DNA from 2 places in the Mesorhizobium sp. M0898 genome. Region 1 is predicted to be linked to the other one. Evidence: riboswitches for the same ligand, from Rfam matches in the RefSeq annotation. Region 1 holds a riboswitch; the other holds the start of a gene.
What was found. Region 1 has a riboswitch for cobalamin ahead of NKH90_RS02910 (DUF1636 family protein). Riboswitches for the same ligand answer to the same signal wherever they lie in the genome.
Positions count from the first base shown of each region.

Region 1 (7,237 bases):
CGATCAGCTTCGCCAGGCGGTCGCGGCGGCGGCGGTCGAGCCCGTCGGCCTGGGCATATTCGTCAACCAGTCGTTCAAGCCGGTGCTGGTTTTCGTCCAGCCCGGCGCCGGTCAGCGGCGGCGGCAGATGGCCGAGCGTGACGGCGGCAATGCGCCGCTTGGCCTGCGCTGCCTCTCCCGGGTTGGAGACGATGAAGGGATAGATGACGGGCAGGGGACCGGTGACTATCTCGGGAAAGCAGTTTTTGCTGAGCGCCACGGTCTTGCCGGGCAGCCACTCCAGCGTGCCATGGGCGCCGACATGGACAATTGCATGGATGCCGAGCGACTTGCGCAGCCAGAGCCCAAAGGCGACCAGCGCATGGCGCGGCGGCAGCGTCGGGTCGTGATAGTCGGCGCGGCGGTCGGCTGAGCGCCCGCGGTCAGGGGCGAGTGCCACGGTGACGTTGCCGAAGGTGGCTGTGCGGAAGGCGAATTGTTTTTCGCTGACCAGCAGCGAAGGTTGGCGTTCTGTCGCGCCCCCCTCTGTCCTGCCGGACATCTCCCCCTCAAGGGGGGAGATTGCGCTGTTGTCTCTACTTTCGCCAATTACCGAGGGCCTTAAGGGAGAGCCGGTGGCGGAACTGCTAATCTCCCCCCTTGAGGGGGAGATGTCCGGCAGGACAGAGGGGGGTGCCTCGCACAAACCTGTCTCATCTTCTGGATTTCCCCATGCGGCTTCCACCGCAGCGATGGCCGACGGCGGCAATTCCGTCGAGAAGGTCAAATACTCCTTCAATGCCAGCCCTTGGCTGTCCTTTTCCAACGCATCCAGCAACTCGCGCGGCGTTTGTGGAATGCTTTCAACGGCGTAGCCCTGTTCGCTGAGGTCGCGCAGCATTGCCAGCACGCTGGACGGCACGTCGAGACCAACCGCGTAGCCGGTGCGACCGGGGGCGCTCGGATAGTCGGGGATCAGGATGGCGAGCTTGCGCTCCGCACGCGGCGTCCGCTGCAGGCGCACGAAGGCCTCGACACGGTTCGCCACTTGCGCCACGCGGTCGGGCTCAGGCCGGTTGGCGAAGGCGCGGAAGGCCAGCGCCGGGTCGGTTTCGCTTTCGCCCTTGAATGAAATGGCGCCGGCCAGGATGCGGCCGTCGAGCTCGGGCAGGACGACATGCATGGCAAGGTCGGCGGGCGCCAGGCCGCGCTGATTGGTTTGCCAGATGTCGCGGCGGGTGGTTGCGACGATGACCTGGAACACCGGCACGCCGGCGCGGTCGAACAGGGTTTCAAAGCCGGGCTCGGCACCCGAGGCGAAAGCTGTGGCGGTGATGATGGCGGCAGGCTTCAGGGTTGCGAGCGCGGTTTCGACAAAGGCGAGCGACGCCGGGTCCTTGAGGCTGGAGACGAACATAGGCACGGGAACCATGCCGCGGTGGCGCAGGGCTTCGAAAAGCGCGTCGATGGGCGCGACATCGGCCGCGAGCAGCATCGAACGGTAGAAGAGAATTGGCACGACGTCCCCCTCCCCCTCGAGGGGAGGGTGGCCCGCACGGCCGGGTGGGGTCGTCACGGCAGTGGTCGACGTTTTGTGTAGGCGCGCTTCGGAGAGGATCCCGCCCCCGGCCTGCGGCCGGACCCTCCTCTCGAGGAGGAGGGGGACGCCGCGTTCTGCGACCCCCAGTCCCGGCTCGTAAAATCCCGCCTTTGGCACGCTGACAGGTTCGGCTACAGCCGCACCCGATCCAGCGAGACTTGCCAGCCTCTGCACCAGCGCCGTCATATTTGCCGGTCCGCCCTCGCGGAAATAGCCAAGCAGGCCGTCCAACTCCTCGCGCGGCAGCGTCGAGCCTTCGATCAGCCGCAAATCCTCGTCGTGGCTCTCGCCCGGCAGCAGCGCCAGCTTGATACCGCGATTTCGCGCGATAGCGGCGAGCTGGTCGCAGCCATAGCGCCACCAGTCATAGCCGCCGAGGATGCGGACCAGAATGACCTTGGCGTGGCGGGCGACGCTGTCGATCCACAGGTCGACGGACATCGGATGGCGCAGGTCGCGCAAGGCGGCGAGCCGCATCGACGGCAGGCGGTGCGCATCTGCCCTCCACGCCGCCGCCAGCCCGGCCAGGTCGCTGTCGGTGAAGGACAGCGCCACGACATCCGCAGGCGTTTGCCTGAGATCGACAGGCTCGGCGAGATCGTCGAGCGAGGCGGATGTGGTGGTGAGGATGTGCATCGCGGCTCGTACCTGGGGTCAGCCGGCGAGGATACGCTCGATGGCCGGGCGGTTCAGCCCTTTCAGGCCGATGACGACCAGGCGCGAGCGGCGGTCGTCTTCAGCGGTCCAGGCGCGGTCGTAATAGTGGTTGACGCGCGGACCGACGGCCTGCAGCAGGAGCCGCATCGGCTTGCCGCCGACTTCGACGAAACCCTTGACGCGCAACACGTTTTCTTCCTCCGCCGCCGTGGCGACCCGTTGTGCGAGCTCGTCCGGGTTGGACACAGACGCGATGTCGATGACGAACGAGTCAAAATCGTCATGTTCGTGGTCGAGCTCGTCGTCGTGGTGGGTCTTGCGGTTCTCGATGTCGTCCTCGACGGCGAGGCCGAGGCCGAGCAGCACCGACGGGTCGACCTTGCCTTGCGAAGTCGGTACGATCTTCACCGCCCGCGCAACGTGCTTGCCGATGACGGCATTGGCACGGGCCGAGCCGGCTGCGTCCATCAGGTCGCTCTTCGACAGGATGATCAGGTCGGCGCAGGCGAGCTGGTCTTCGAACACTTCCTCGACCGGATCGTCATGGTCGAGCGTCTCGTCCTGCGCGCGCTGGGCCTGCAGGGCGTCCATGTCGTTGGCTACGCGGCCATCAGCCAGCGCCGGTCCGTCGACCACGGCAATGACGCCGTCCACCGTCACGCGGCTTTTCACCGACGGCCACTGGAAGGCCTGGACCAGCGGCTTGGGCAAAGCGAGGCCGGATGTCTCGATCAGGATGTGGTCGACCCTCGGCGTCAGCGACAGGATCTGGTCCAGCGCCGGTACGAAATCATCGGCGACGGTGCAGCAGATGCAACCATTGGCCAGCTCGACGATGTTTTCCTCGGGGCAGGTGTCGATGGCGCAGCCCTTCAGAATCTCGCCGTCGATGCCGATGTCGCCGAACTCGTTGACGATGATGGCCAGGCGCTTGCCTTTGGCGTTTTCGAGCAAATGGCGGATCAACGTCGTCTTGCCGGCGCCGAGAAAGCCGGTGACCACGGTGCAGGAAACGCGTGAAAGGGAGGCAGCGGTCATGTCAGGTCCTTCAAAAGGTCGAGGGGAGGGATGCGGGCAACAAGGCCGCGCTTCAGGCAATCGGGACGGCCGCGCCAAGGAATGAGCCCATCCGTCGAGGTGGCAAACAGCTTTGCCCCGGTGACGAGATCGGCGCCGCTGGTCGTGGTCAGATCACCGAAGACGTAACTCCAGCAGCCGTCGCGCAGCATGGCCGCGCTGAGCCGGCGCTTGCAATTGCCGAGGCATTCGACGGTGCGGATTTTGATGTTTTCGCTGGAAGCGGCGCGGCGCGTGTCCTCTGCGAGCAGTTCGCCGGCGCGCGGATGAGCGTCCGAACCGGTCTCGTCACGGCATGACGAGCAGACGATGACGGTAACGCCGGCCGGGGAATCACCAAGGCCGGACAATAAATCCGCTGTCTCAGCCGGAAAACTGCTGTCGCGTTCCAAATCAGGCTCCTTGCCCGGAAAACCCGCCAGGCGATCGGATTCTTATGTCCTAGACGGCAGGTCTCCTGGCTCGCGGGTCATCGCCTGGGTGCCGCCTTCCCGGGAACATCCCAGTGGTTTTCGGCCTTGGCTCGTCGCTTACAGTTGCGGGGACAGCCGCGGATTTGAAATCGAGATTTCGCACCGCATTCCCTCTTGGCCCTTGCCGTTGCGGGCAGGGGACCGTCTGGAACGGATTTAGGCTTGTGGGGGCAGTCGTGTCAACGCACGTCTATGGCGCGGCGATATCCGCGAGCGGCCGGCCGAGGTCGCCGGCAGCGGTCACCTCGATGCGTTCCAGGCCGAGCCAGCCCTGCATCTGCTTCAATTCTTCGAAAAGCTCGGCTGCGGTTTGCAGCGAGGCGCCGGGCTCCGCATAGGCGGCATGGACGCGCAGTACGCCGGCCGGGCGGTCGGCCCTGAGGTCAACGCGCCCGACGATGCTGTCGCCGAGCAGGAATGGCAGCACATAATAGCCATACCGGCGCTTTTCGGCCGGCGTGTAGATCTCGATGCGGTAGTGGAAATCGAACAACCGCTCGGTGCGCGACCGCTCGAAGACGACAGGATCGAACGGCGCGAGCAAGGCGCGCGCCTCGATCTTGCGCGGCAAACGGGCGTCCTTGTGGAGATAGGCTGTTTTGTTCCAGCCTTCGACGCTCACCGGCAACAGGTCGCCGGCCTCGACCAACTCCTCGATGCGGCCCTTGATGTCGGCGGGCGAGAGGCGGAAATAGTCGCGCAGGTCTCCTGCCGTGGCGATGCCGTGGGCGCGGGCCGAGATGCGCAGCAATTCGCGGTGAGCGTCTTCGGTGGAGGGCGTTGGCAGACTCAGTATTGTTGGCGGCAGCACGCGCTCCGGCAGATCGTAGAACCGTTCGAAGCCGCGGCGATGCGCCGTGGTGATGCGGCCGGCCCAGAACAGCCATTCGAAGGCGTGCTTGGCATGGCTCCAGCCCCACCAGCCGCCCGAACCCTTCTGCCCTTCGAAAGCCGACGCCGCGATCGGGCCTCGTTCGGCGACCTCGCGATAGATGTCTTCGATATAGGCGGCGTGCTCGCGGCCCCATTTGGCCAGTCCGCTGTACATTTCGTCGCCGCACTCGGCCCGCTGCATGCGCCAGCGCATCAACGGATAGGTCTCGACCGGCAAGAAGGAGGCTTCGTGCGCCCAATATTCGAAGACCATGCGCTTGCGCGTTACGGCGGCGTCGTCGAGCAGCGCCAGCTTGTAGGGGCCAAGCCGCGAATAGAGCGGCATATAGTGGGCGCGCACCACGGCGCTGACGGAATCGATCTGCAGCAGGCCGGTACGGGCAAGCACGCGGGCCAGATGCCGGCGGTCAGGCGTGCCGGTGGGTCGCGGGTCATTGAATCCCTGTGCCGCGAGCGCGATGCGGCGGGCCGTGGCAAGCGAGATTTTTTCCTTCATGAAGGCGGCATCCGGAGGATTTTAGACAGAGAAAATGACCTGCGATTCCGTGCCATGCTAGCAGGGTTTTGGCGGCATCCATGTCAGGAGAGAAAAGTGGAGTAAAAAGTGAAGGAAATCAAACAGGAGCGGATCGGACCAGTTTTCCCGGATATGCCGTCCAGCACCGCGATTTGAACAAGGTTTGACTTGCTTCGCCGAAAGCGCTGCGCTAACCCTCGCCGCGTTGCAGCATAGAGCCCCCTTAAAACGGTTCAGTGGTTAAACTGTCACGCTTCCGCAAGTGGGTCCGGTGCTGTAATCAGAGTGGATTGGCCGCCAACGGAAACTGCAGCATGAACGCACTTTTAGGTTCGTACCTGCCCATCGTCCTGTTCATCGGCGTGGCGCTGATCGTCGGGCTGGCGCTGCTCGCTGCACCGTTCCTGGTGGCCTACCGCAACCCCGATCCGGAAAAGCTTTCCGCCTATGAGTGCGGCTTCAACTCGTTCGACGACGCCCGCATGAAGTTCGATATCCGCTTCTACCTGGTGTCGATCCTGTTCATCATCTTCGATCTGGAGGTGGCCTTCCTGTTTCCTTGGGCGGTGTCGTTCAGCCAGATCGGCATGCTCGGTTTCTGGTCGATGATGGTGTTTTTGGCGGTGCTGACCATCGGTTTTGCCTATGAATGGAAAAAAGGAGCGCTGGAATGGGATTGAACGACAGTTCCGGCACGCTCGTCGCGCCGAAGCCCAAGGGCCTCATCGACCCCAACACCGGCAGGCCGGTCGGGTCCGACGATCCATTCTTCCTGGAGATCAACAACGAGCTCGCCGACAAGGGCTTTCTCGTCACCTCGACCGAGGCGCTGATCACCTGGGCGCGCAGCGGCTCGTTGATGTTCATGACCTTCGGTCTCGCCTGCTGCGCGGTCGAGATGATCCATACGTCGATGCCGCGCTATGACTCGGAGAGGTTCGGTGTCGCGCCGCGCGCGTCCCCGCGCCAGTCCGACATCATGATCGTCGCCGGCACGCTGACCAACAAGATGGCGCCGGCGCTGCGCAAGGTCTACGATCAGATGCCGGAGCCGCGCTACGTCATCTCGATGGGCTCCTGCGCCAATGGCGGCGGCTATTATCATTATTCCTATTCGGTGGTGCGCGGCTGCGACCGCATCGTGCCGGTCGACATCTACGTGCCCGGCTGCCCGCCGAGCGCCGAAGCGCTGCTTTACGGCATCCTTCTGCTGCAGAAGAAGATCCGCCGCACCGGCACGATCGAGCGGTGAGCGGCATGACCCAGGCGTTGAATGACCTCTCGACCTATCTCGGCGAGAAGCTGATCGGCCGGATCGGCGTGGCGGTGCTCGCCTATGGCGAACTCACTATCTCGGTCGAGCCGCGCGACCTGATCGAGGTGGTGACCTTCCTGCGCGACGACCCGAAATGCCAGTTCATTTCGATCATTGACGTTTGCGGCGCCGATTATCCGTCGCGGGCAAAGCGCTTCGATGTGGTCTATCATCTGCTGTCGCCGAGGCAGAATATCCGCGTCCGCATAAAGATCCAAGCCGACGAAGAGACGCTGGTGCCGTCGATCACCGGGATTTATCCCGGCGCCGACTGGTTCGAGCGCGAGACCTACGATCTTTACGGCGTGCTGTTTTCAGGCCATCCGGATCTGCGGCGGATTTTGACCGATTACGGCTTTGAAGGCCATCCGCTGCGCAAGGACTTTCCGCTGACCGGCTTCGTCGAGGTGCGTTACGACGACGAAGCCAAGCGCGTCATCTACGAGCCGGTGGAGCTCAAGCAGGAATTCCGCAATTTCGATTTTCTGTCTCCGTGGGAAGGTACGGATTACGTGCTTCCGGGGGATGAAAAGGCAAAGCAGTAAATGGCTGAAACCTCCGTTCGCAACTTCAACATCAATTTTGGCCCGCAACATCCAGCGGCGCACGGCGTTTTGCGCCTGGTGCTGGAGCTTGACGGCGAAGTCGTCGATCGCGTCGATCCGCATATCGGGCTGTTGCATCGCGGGACGGAAAAGCTGATCGAGCATAAGACTTACCTGCAG
Region 1 covers NZ_JAMYOE010000001.1:590,424-597,660, reverse strand. The annotation lists gene NKH90_RS02920 (cobaltochelatase subunit CobN) at 1-2,215, opposite strand, end outside; gene cobW (cobalamin biosynthesis protein CobW) at 2,234-3,274, opposite strand; gene NKH90_RS02910 (DUF1636 family protein) at 3,271-3,705, opposite strand; cobalamin riboswitch at 3,744-3,947, opposite strand; gene NKH90_RS02905 (winged helix-turn-helix domain-containing protein) at 3,977-5,176, opposite strand; gene NKH90_RS02900 (NADH-quinone oxidoreductase subunit A) at 5,512-5,877, shown strand; gene NKH90_RS02895 (NuoB/complex I 20 kDa subunit family protein) at 5,868-6,449, shown strand; gene NKH90_RS02890 (NADH-quinone oxidoreductase subunit C) at 6,455-7,057, shown strand; gene NKH90_RS02885 (NADH-quinone oxidoreductase subunit D) at 7,058-7,237, shown strand, end outside.

Region 2 (7,237 bases), on a different contig from region 1:
TCAGTTGAAGGAACTTCATAATCTGCGTAGAAATAACACAAGCAGGCCATGGCTGTATTGTTGGAGCCTTGACAACAAAATACTCTTGATAAATCCGCAATATGTCCGCACCATTGAGCTTATCGGTGACGATGTAGAGGAGATGCCAGAGTATTATCATCCAGAAATCTATCGGGCTTTGGATGACTGGGATAAGGGTGAGGTTTCAGGAAAGCTGAAGAAAGAATGCGATGCCATCATCGCAGAGATGGGTGATCAGGAAGCCGTGCGCATGGCCTCCTATGTTCGCGTCACATATGACGACGGAGAAGATGAGTGGAACTTCTTGGATGAAGAAACCGCTACGACTTTCTTCGGATTGGAAGCTGCGACCTTTGACGTTCCCCAGTGTAGTTTCGCCGAAGTGGAGGAAGAAGGTTACTACCGAGCGCGATACGCCAACCTTGATCGCGTCGCGGTGATGGAGGTTCCAAGCGACCGTTATCATAGATTGACCGCGCCCGAGGAAGCTTAGAACCATCCACGAAGGGCGCATGTTACATCTCGACCTTGCGTGGTGCGTTTTCAGTACGAGATGACGTTAAGCGTAGGTAGTGGCAGGTAAGAGTGCTCGACCAGAAGCTCAACTGCCTCCTCAATATCGCTGCCGATGTGCCGCAGGACACGTCCACGGGAGCGTGGATAGGCGTGAAGTTCCTGCACTCCACGGTCCGCTCTCCCATCGCCGGTGTGTGCCCGACGCCATCTTGTGGACGAGCTTGGCCGCCTGCACCCGGTTGTATTCCGGCTTGCGGTCCGCCTGGGCGGTCCGCCGCGATGGCTATCTCCATGTCAATCGGCGCCGAACTTTGACTGCCCGCTGCTTTTGATGAATTTGGCGAGGTCCCGCGCATAATCACTCTTGGTCTTCTCCTTGAGGCCCTGTGTCGCGAACTTGTGGTCCAGCAGGGCAAACAGGTCAAAGTCCCCTTCCGCCTGTGGCGCTGGCTTGCCCTCACCGCCCTCGGCTTCCCAATTGGGGACCGCTTCTGCGCGCTGCACCGTGGCGATTGTCCGCCCAAGACGCATCACAAGATCGAACGCCAAACCGTGCGCGTGCACGACGATTTGCCGCTCAGGCCTCATTTGGACAGGACTTGAGCTGGCCCGGTGGTTTGAGCCGGGTTACCTTGAGCCGGTGGGCTGCGAACAAGCAGTTCGAGACATTGGCCTCGATCACTTCGCAACACGCCGCTGCGCCTGGCCTCGGTGTGCTCCCCCCGAAATCGTTGTGTCATATCACCGAGGGCATCACGGCCAACAGCTTCCACATGGGCAACAGCCTCGCCATTGAGCCGAATATGGTCGCGAGCAGATCACCAACGAAGCGGTCGGAACCTCGGAGCCGAAGTTCGACGCCGAGGTGGTTCGCATGATGCGCTAAGCAGCACCACGGCGCTTGCCGGTATGTTTGCTGCCGGCAGCCGACGAACTCCTATCCTCCTGGACAAGGGCGCCGTGCGTCATTGCTTTGATTTACCGGCCGCTCAAGGCTTCCACAGTTTTCGCTTTCGAGGCGACCTTTGGAACATGCCAACGGAAATTTAACATAACGACATAAACATTTCTTTATGCGGCGTTGACAGAGAAGCGAACTGCTGTAATTGTCTCCCGCGTCGTGGTTCTCCGTACGGCGCTGCCGCAGCGGAGCTAAGAGGGAAGCCGGTGCGATGCCGGCGCTGCCCCCGCAACTGTTAGCGGCGAGCCAACCCCACTCATGTCACTGAGGCGAATAGCCTTGGGAAGACGGGTAGAGGCTATGACCCCGCGAGCCAGGAGACCTGCCACGGCGAATTACGTCCACGGGCGGGGTGTCTCGGTGGCCGCTGCAGCCTGGCGTTCGTGCCGGCCTGCTAGCGCCTTCCTTGTCACCGACGCCCCAACCATCGGGGTCTGGCATGACTGTCTCTCAGCAAATTCCTGTAGCAACGCTCGGCGTGCCCCGCTTCGGTCGTCGGCGAGAACTGAAATTCGCGCTTGAAAGCTACTGGTCCGGAAAATCGTCCGCTGCCGACCTTCTCACGACGGCGAAGGCGCTCCGTGCCGCTAGCTGGGAGGAGCAACGCGATCGCGGCGTGTCGAAAATCCCGTCGAACGACTTCTCGCTTTACGACCATGTGCTCGACACCGCAGCCATGGTCGGCGCCCTTCCGTCCCGTTACGGCTGGAATGGCGGCGAGGTCCCACTCGACATCTACTTCGCTATGGCGCGCGGCAACCAAGGTCAGACGGAGGATTGTGGGCACGGTGGTCACCAGCATGCGGCTCATCGGCCTGGCGTAGCCGCGATGGAAATGACCAAGTGGTTTGACACCAACTATCACTACATTGTGCCGGAACTAGACGATGATCAGACGTTCGCTCTTTCGTCGACGAAGCCGGTTGATTACTTCCTCGAGGCTAAAGCCCTCGGCATTCACACACGCCCAGTCATCCTTGGACCGGTCACCTTCCTCAAGCTGGCTAAATCGCCTGCCGAAGGCTTCGATCCCATCGCGCTCCTACCACGGCTTCTGCCCGTCTACGAGCAACTCCTGCGGAGCTTGAAGCTGTCGGGCGCCGATTGGGTGCAGATCGATGAGCCAGCGCTTGTCCTCGATCTGAACCCGAACGAACGAGCTGCGTTCGAATTCGCCTATGGCCAGCTGTCGAAAGCCGCGCCCGAGCTGAAGATCATGCTGGCTACCTATTTCGGGCCGCTGGGAGACAATCTCGAAACCGCGGTTTCTCTGCCCCTGGCCGGGCTGCATATTGATCTCGTGCGCGCTCCCGGGCAGCTGGAAACGGTGGGTCGGCTCGCACCGAAGGATCTGGTGCTCTCGCTTGGCTTGATCGATGGCCGCAACGTCTGGCGTGCGAACCTGCCCGCCATTCTCGACCGCATCAAACCGATCGTCGCCGGCTGGCCCTTGGACCGCGTCGAGATCGCGCCTTCTTGCTCGATGCTGCATGTGCCGATCGACCTCCGCATGGAGACGGAACTCGACGCGGACATCAGGTCGTGGCTCGCCTTCGCGGCCCAGAAGACCCACGAGTTGGTGTTGCTTGCCCGGGCCCTGTCCCAAGGCAGGGATGCGGTGGCAGGCGCGTTGAAAGCGTCTGCCGAGGCTGCCGCCACTCGCGTGACATCCACGAAGATCCATGACCCGCTGGTTGAGGGGCGGATCGCCAGCATTGACGACAGCATGAAGCGACGAGAGAGCGCTTTTGCCGAGCGCTCCAGAGTCCAGGCCGGCACGCTCGGGCTGCCGCCGTTCCCGACGACGACCATCGGGTCCTTCCCGCAGACGCCGCAGGTACGCAGGGCGCGGGCCGCTCATGCGAAGGGCCAGCTGAGCTATGTCGACTACGAGACCTTCCTGAAGAAGGAGATCGAGGCTGCAATTCGCTGGCAGGAAGAGATCGGGCTGGACGTGCTGGTGCACGGTGAGTTCGAACGAAACGACATGGTACAGCATTTCGGCGAGCAGCTGTCCGGCTTCGCCTTCACCCAGCATGCCTGGGTGCAGAGCTATGGGTCGCGTTACGTGCGCCCCCCCATCATCTTCGGCGACGTATCGAGGCCCAATCCGATGACGCTGCGCTGGTGGCAGTTCGCCCAGTCGCTTACGGAAAACCCTGTGAAGGGAATGCTCACAGGCCCAGTGACCATTCTCAACTGGTCATTTGTTCGCGACGACGTACCCCGCTCCGAAGCATGCCGCCAGATCGCGCTCGCCATCCGCGACGAAGTGACGGATCTCGAATGGTCCGGCGCAAGGATGATCCAGATCGATGAGGCCGCGTTTCGCGAAGGATTGCCACTGCGCCAGTCTGATTGGAACGACTATCTCGACTGGGCTGTCGAATGCTTCCGGATCGCTTCAACGGGTGTAAAGGACGCGACTCAAATCCATACCCACATGTGCTATTCGGAGTTCAACGAGATCATCGACGCGATCGCTGAAATGGATGCGGATGTCATTTCGATTGAGACGTCGCGCTCGAAAATGGAACTGCTGGACGCCTTCACGAGCTCCAAATATCCGAATGAAATCGGGCCCGGAGTCTACGACATTCACTCACCACGGGTCCCGGAAGTCGGCGAGATTTCGGATCTCGTCATGCTTGCCCGCGAGCGACTGTCCGATGCCCAACTGTGGGTAAACCCGGACTGTGGCCTCAAAACCCGCAAGTGGGAGGAGGTCCGCCCTGCCCTCATGAACATGGTTGCTGCAGCACGCGCGCTCCGGGAGAAAGTGTAGGCCGGAAGGTTTCCTGGTTGCTCACCATGTGGTGAGTTACCGGCTGCCGCATGTCGGCTGTGAATGTGCCAAAACGCGATCACATCCTTTGAAATAAGTCACTCGAGTGAGAATGTGCACTTTCCTTCGGCACGTGTATTAATCGCGCAGGAGTAAAGGGTACCGTTTTCTCCCTGTGACGTGTCGAGTTCGAAGGGGATGTGATTGGCGTCGAGACCGCTCCGGCCATGGGTTATCAGCATGCCAAGTGCACTGTTCTCGATCAGTTCGTAGAGGACTTCTCGGCTCGGTTCATCGAAATGCGCGGGTACATACATGATAGTTCCTTTCACTGGCCGCCGGGTTCGCTATTCACCGGTTGACATCCGATGGCAAGCGTTCCAACGCGGCGGCGATCTGGCGCTTCGCTGCTGAGGGCAGAGGCAGGATGGGACGCGGGGGGTCGGCACGGCAAATCTCGAGCAATTCGGCAAGTGCATAGACGACGCGAAGGCTCGAGAACTCCTTGAAGAGGCTCCAGAGCGGCGCAAGCGTGGCATCGATCCGTCGCGCTTCGGCCGCATCGCCCTGTTGCGCCGCCGTGACGATCTTCACGCAGACCTCGGGCAGGATGCCGGCGAGGACGCTGTACCATGTGTCGGCGCCGGCGATCATGGCCTCTGCGGCGTTCCAGTCGCCGCTGTAGCCGATCGAGAACCCTTCCGGCACAGTGCGCCTCTGGTCGGCCAGATGGCTCTTGATCGCATCGCCCTTGTCTGTCGGATTCTTGATAGCGACGATCCCCCGCACCTTTGCCAGGCGGCTGACGAGTGCTGGGGTGAAACGGAAATGCGTCGTTCCTGGATTGTCGTAGATGACGATCGGAAGGCCACTTTCGCGCGCCACCGTGGAGAAATGTTCGAACACCTCGTCATCAGTGAGCGGGGTGTAAGAGGCGGCGGCAAGCAACCCCGCGGCAGCCCCAAGGGCCTTAGCGTCCTGCGCGAGCCTCACTGCTTCGTCGGTGCGCAGCGCGCCCACACCCACCACGACCGGCATTTGTCCCCCGGTTTCGTCCAAGGTCTCGGCGAGCGCCCGTCGCCGTTCCTCGCGCGTCAGATACATGTAGGTGCCGGTGCTGCCGAGAAGACCGATGGAGTCGACCTGAGCGGCGCCAAGCCGAGTAATCAGCCTGCGCAGAGCAACGGTATCGACGCGGCCGTCACGATCGGCGGGCGTGATGGGAAACGCGGAAAGACCGCTCAGGAATGCCATGGCAAGGCTCCAGGTTTGTGCGTGAGCGCAGGACTGGCCGGACGACAGGTCATCACAAGGCGTCCAGAGCCCGCCGCAGGTCGGCGATTAGGTCATCGACGTCTTCAAGACCCACCGAGAGACGCATGAGGTCCTCGCCGACTCCATCGGCCAGATGCGCATCCTTGCGGATCGGCTGACGAGCACGGGTCAGGCTTGCCGGATGATAGATGAGGCTGTCGGCATCGCCGAGGCTGACAGCCCGGGTGATCAGGTTGAGCCGGTCCATCATCCGCCGCGCGCCCTCGAACCCAGCGTGGAGGCCAAAGGCCAACATGCCCGACCCTTGGGACATCTGCTTTTGCGCCGTCACCTGATCAGGGTGCGAGTCGAGGAAGGGATAACTCACCCATGCCACCGCCGGGTGCGCCTCGAGCGCCTGAGCCACCGCAAGGGCAGTGGCGCTGTGCCGTTCCATGCGCAGCGTGAGCGTCTTCAGACCGCGCAGGATCAGGAAGGCTGACATGGGCGAGAGCGCTGCGCCGGTGATGTAGCGCAGGCCCGTTTCGTGCAGCGTGCGGAGCGTTTGCGCGTCGCCGAGAATCGCCCCGCCAAGGGCATCGCCGTGCCCATTGATGTATTTGGTCAGCGAGTGGAGCACGAGGTCTGCCCCATGTTCGAGCGGCCGCTGGAGCGCGGGGGAGGCGAAGGTGCTGTCGACTGCAATCTTTATACCGCGCGCGTGGGCGCGCTCGGCAATGGCAGCGATGTCGAGGATGCGGCTCAGCGGATTCACCGGCGTCTCGAAGAAAACAAGCCGGGTCCGCTCGGTGATCGCGGCATCGAGATTGTGAGGATCGGACAGGTCGACGGCGACGACCTTGATGCCGAAGCGGGGGACCGCCTGTTCGACCATGGCAAGCGTGTTCGCATAAAGCGTCCTGTGGACGATGAGTTCATCGCCTTGGGACAGGAGCGACAGGATCAGCGTCCCGAAAGCCGCCATCCCCGAGGCAACGACCAGACCTGCCTCGGCTCCTTCCAGATTGGCGAGCCGTTGCTCGAGGATCTCCGTCGTCGGATTGTATTCGCGCGCATAGAGCCTTCCGCCAAGCGCGGCGGCGGCCTCGTTCGCTGCCACGCTTTCGAATCCATAGGTCGAGGTCAAGAAGACTGGCGGCTGAACGGCATTGGAAAAGCCGGCGGGATCGTAGCCATGATGGATCGCCCGAGTGGCGAATCCGGGACCGGTGTCGTTGAGCGACCGCGTGAGAGCATCGGTTTCCGATTGATAGGAGCGGGTCATTCGGCCTCTAAGATCTTGCTTGGGTTTCCGAAAGATTGACGGCAAACTGGCCAATGTGAAATATCCAGTTGGCGATGAATGAAATGGTCCAGTCTTCAAGTGCCGGTTCTGCAGGTCGCACGCACGCGATGGGTGCACGCCAGATCTACGAGGCTCTTCGCGAGCAAATCCTCGGCGGCGTCTATGAAACCGGTAGTCAGCTGCCGTCCTCCCGAGGCCTCGCAAATAACCTTGGGGTTTCGCGAACGACGGTGACGGTCGCCTATGAGCAACTGACCGCGGAAGGTTTCATCGAAGTCCATCAAGGCGCACGACCTCGCGTTGCATCCTCGCTGAGCGGTCCTGAGACGAGCCGCACTGTCGCGAAACGAGTCGGCCCGGTTCATCTGTCCGCCTATGGCGAACGACTGCGCGT
Region 2 covers NZ_JAMYOE010000036.1:52,015-59,251, reverse strand. The annotation lists gene NKH90_RS27055 (helix-turn-helix transcriptional regulator) at 1-514, shown strand, start outside; gene NKH90_RS27050 (hypothetical protein) at 832-1,086, opposite strand; cobalamin riboswitch at 1,642-1,842, shown strand; gene metE (5-methyltetrahydropteroyltriglutamate--homocysteine S-methyltransferase) at 1,938-4,283, shown strand; gene NKH90_RS27040 (FMN-binding negative transcriptional regulator) at 4,382-4,600, opposite strand; gene NKH90_RS27035 (dihydrodipicolinate synthase family protein) at 4,635-5,537, opposite strand; gene NKH90_RS27030 (trans-sulfuration enzyme family protein) at 5,590-6,822, opposite strand; gene pdxR (MocR-like pyridoxine biosynthesis transcription factor PdxR) at 6,906-7,237, shown strand, end outside.
Region 2: it holds a riboswitch for cobalamin, as region 1 does, so the genes downstream of both, metE (5-methyltetrahydropteroyltriglutamate--homocysteine S-methyltransferase) here and NKH90_RS02910 (DUF1636 family protein) in region 1, are expected to answer to the same signal.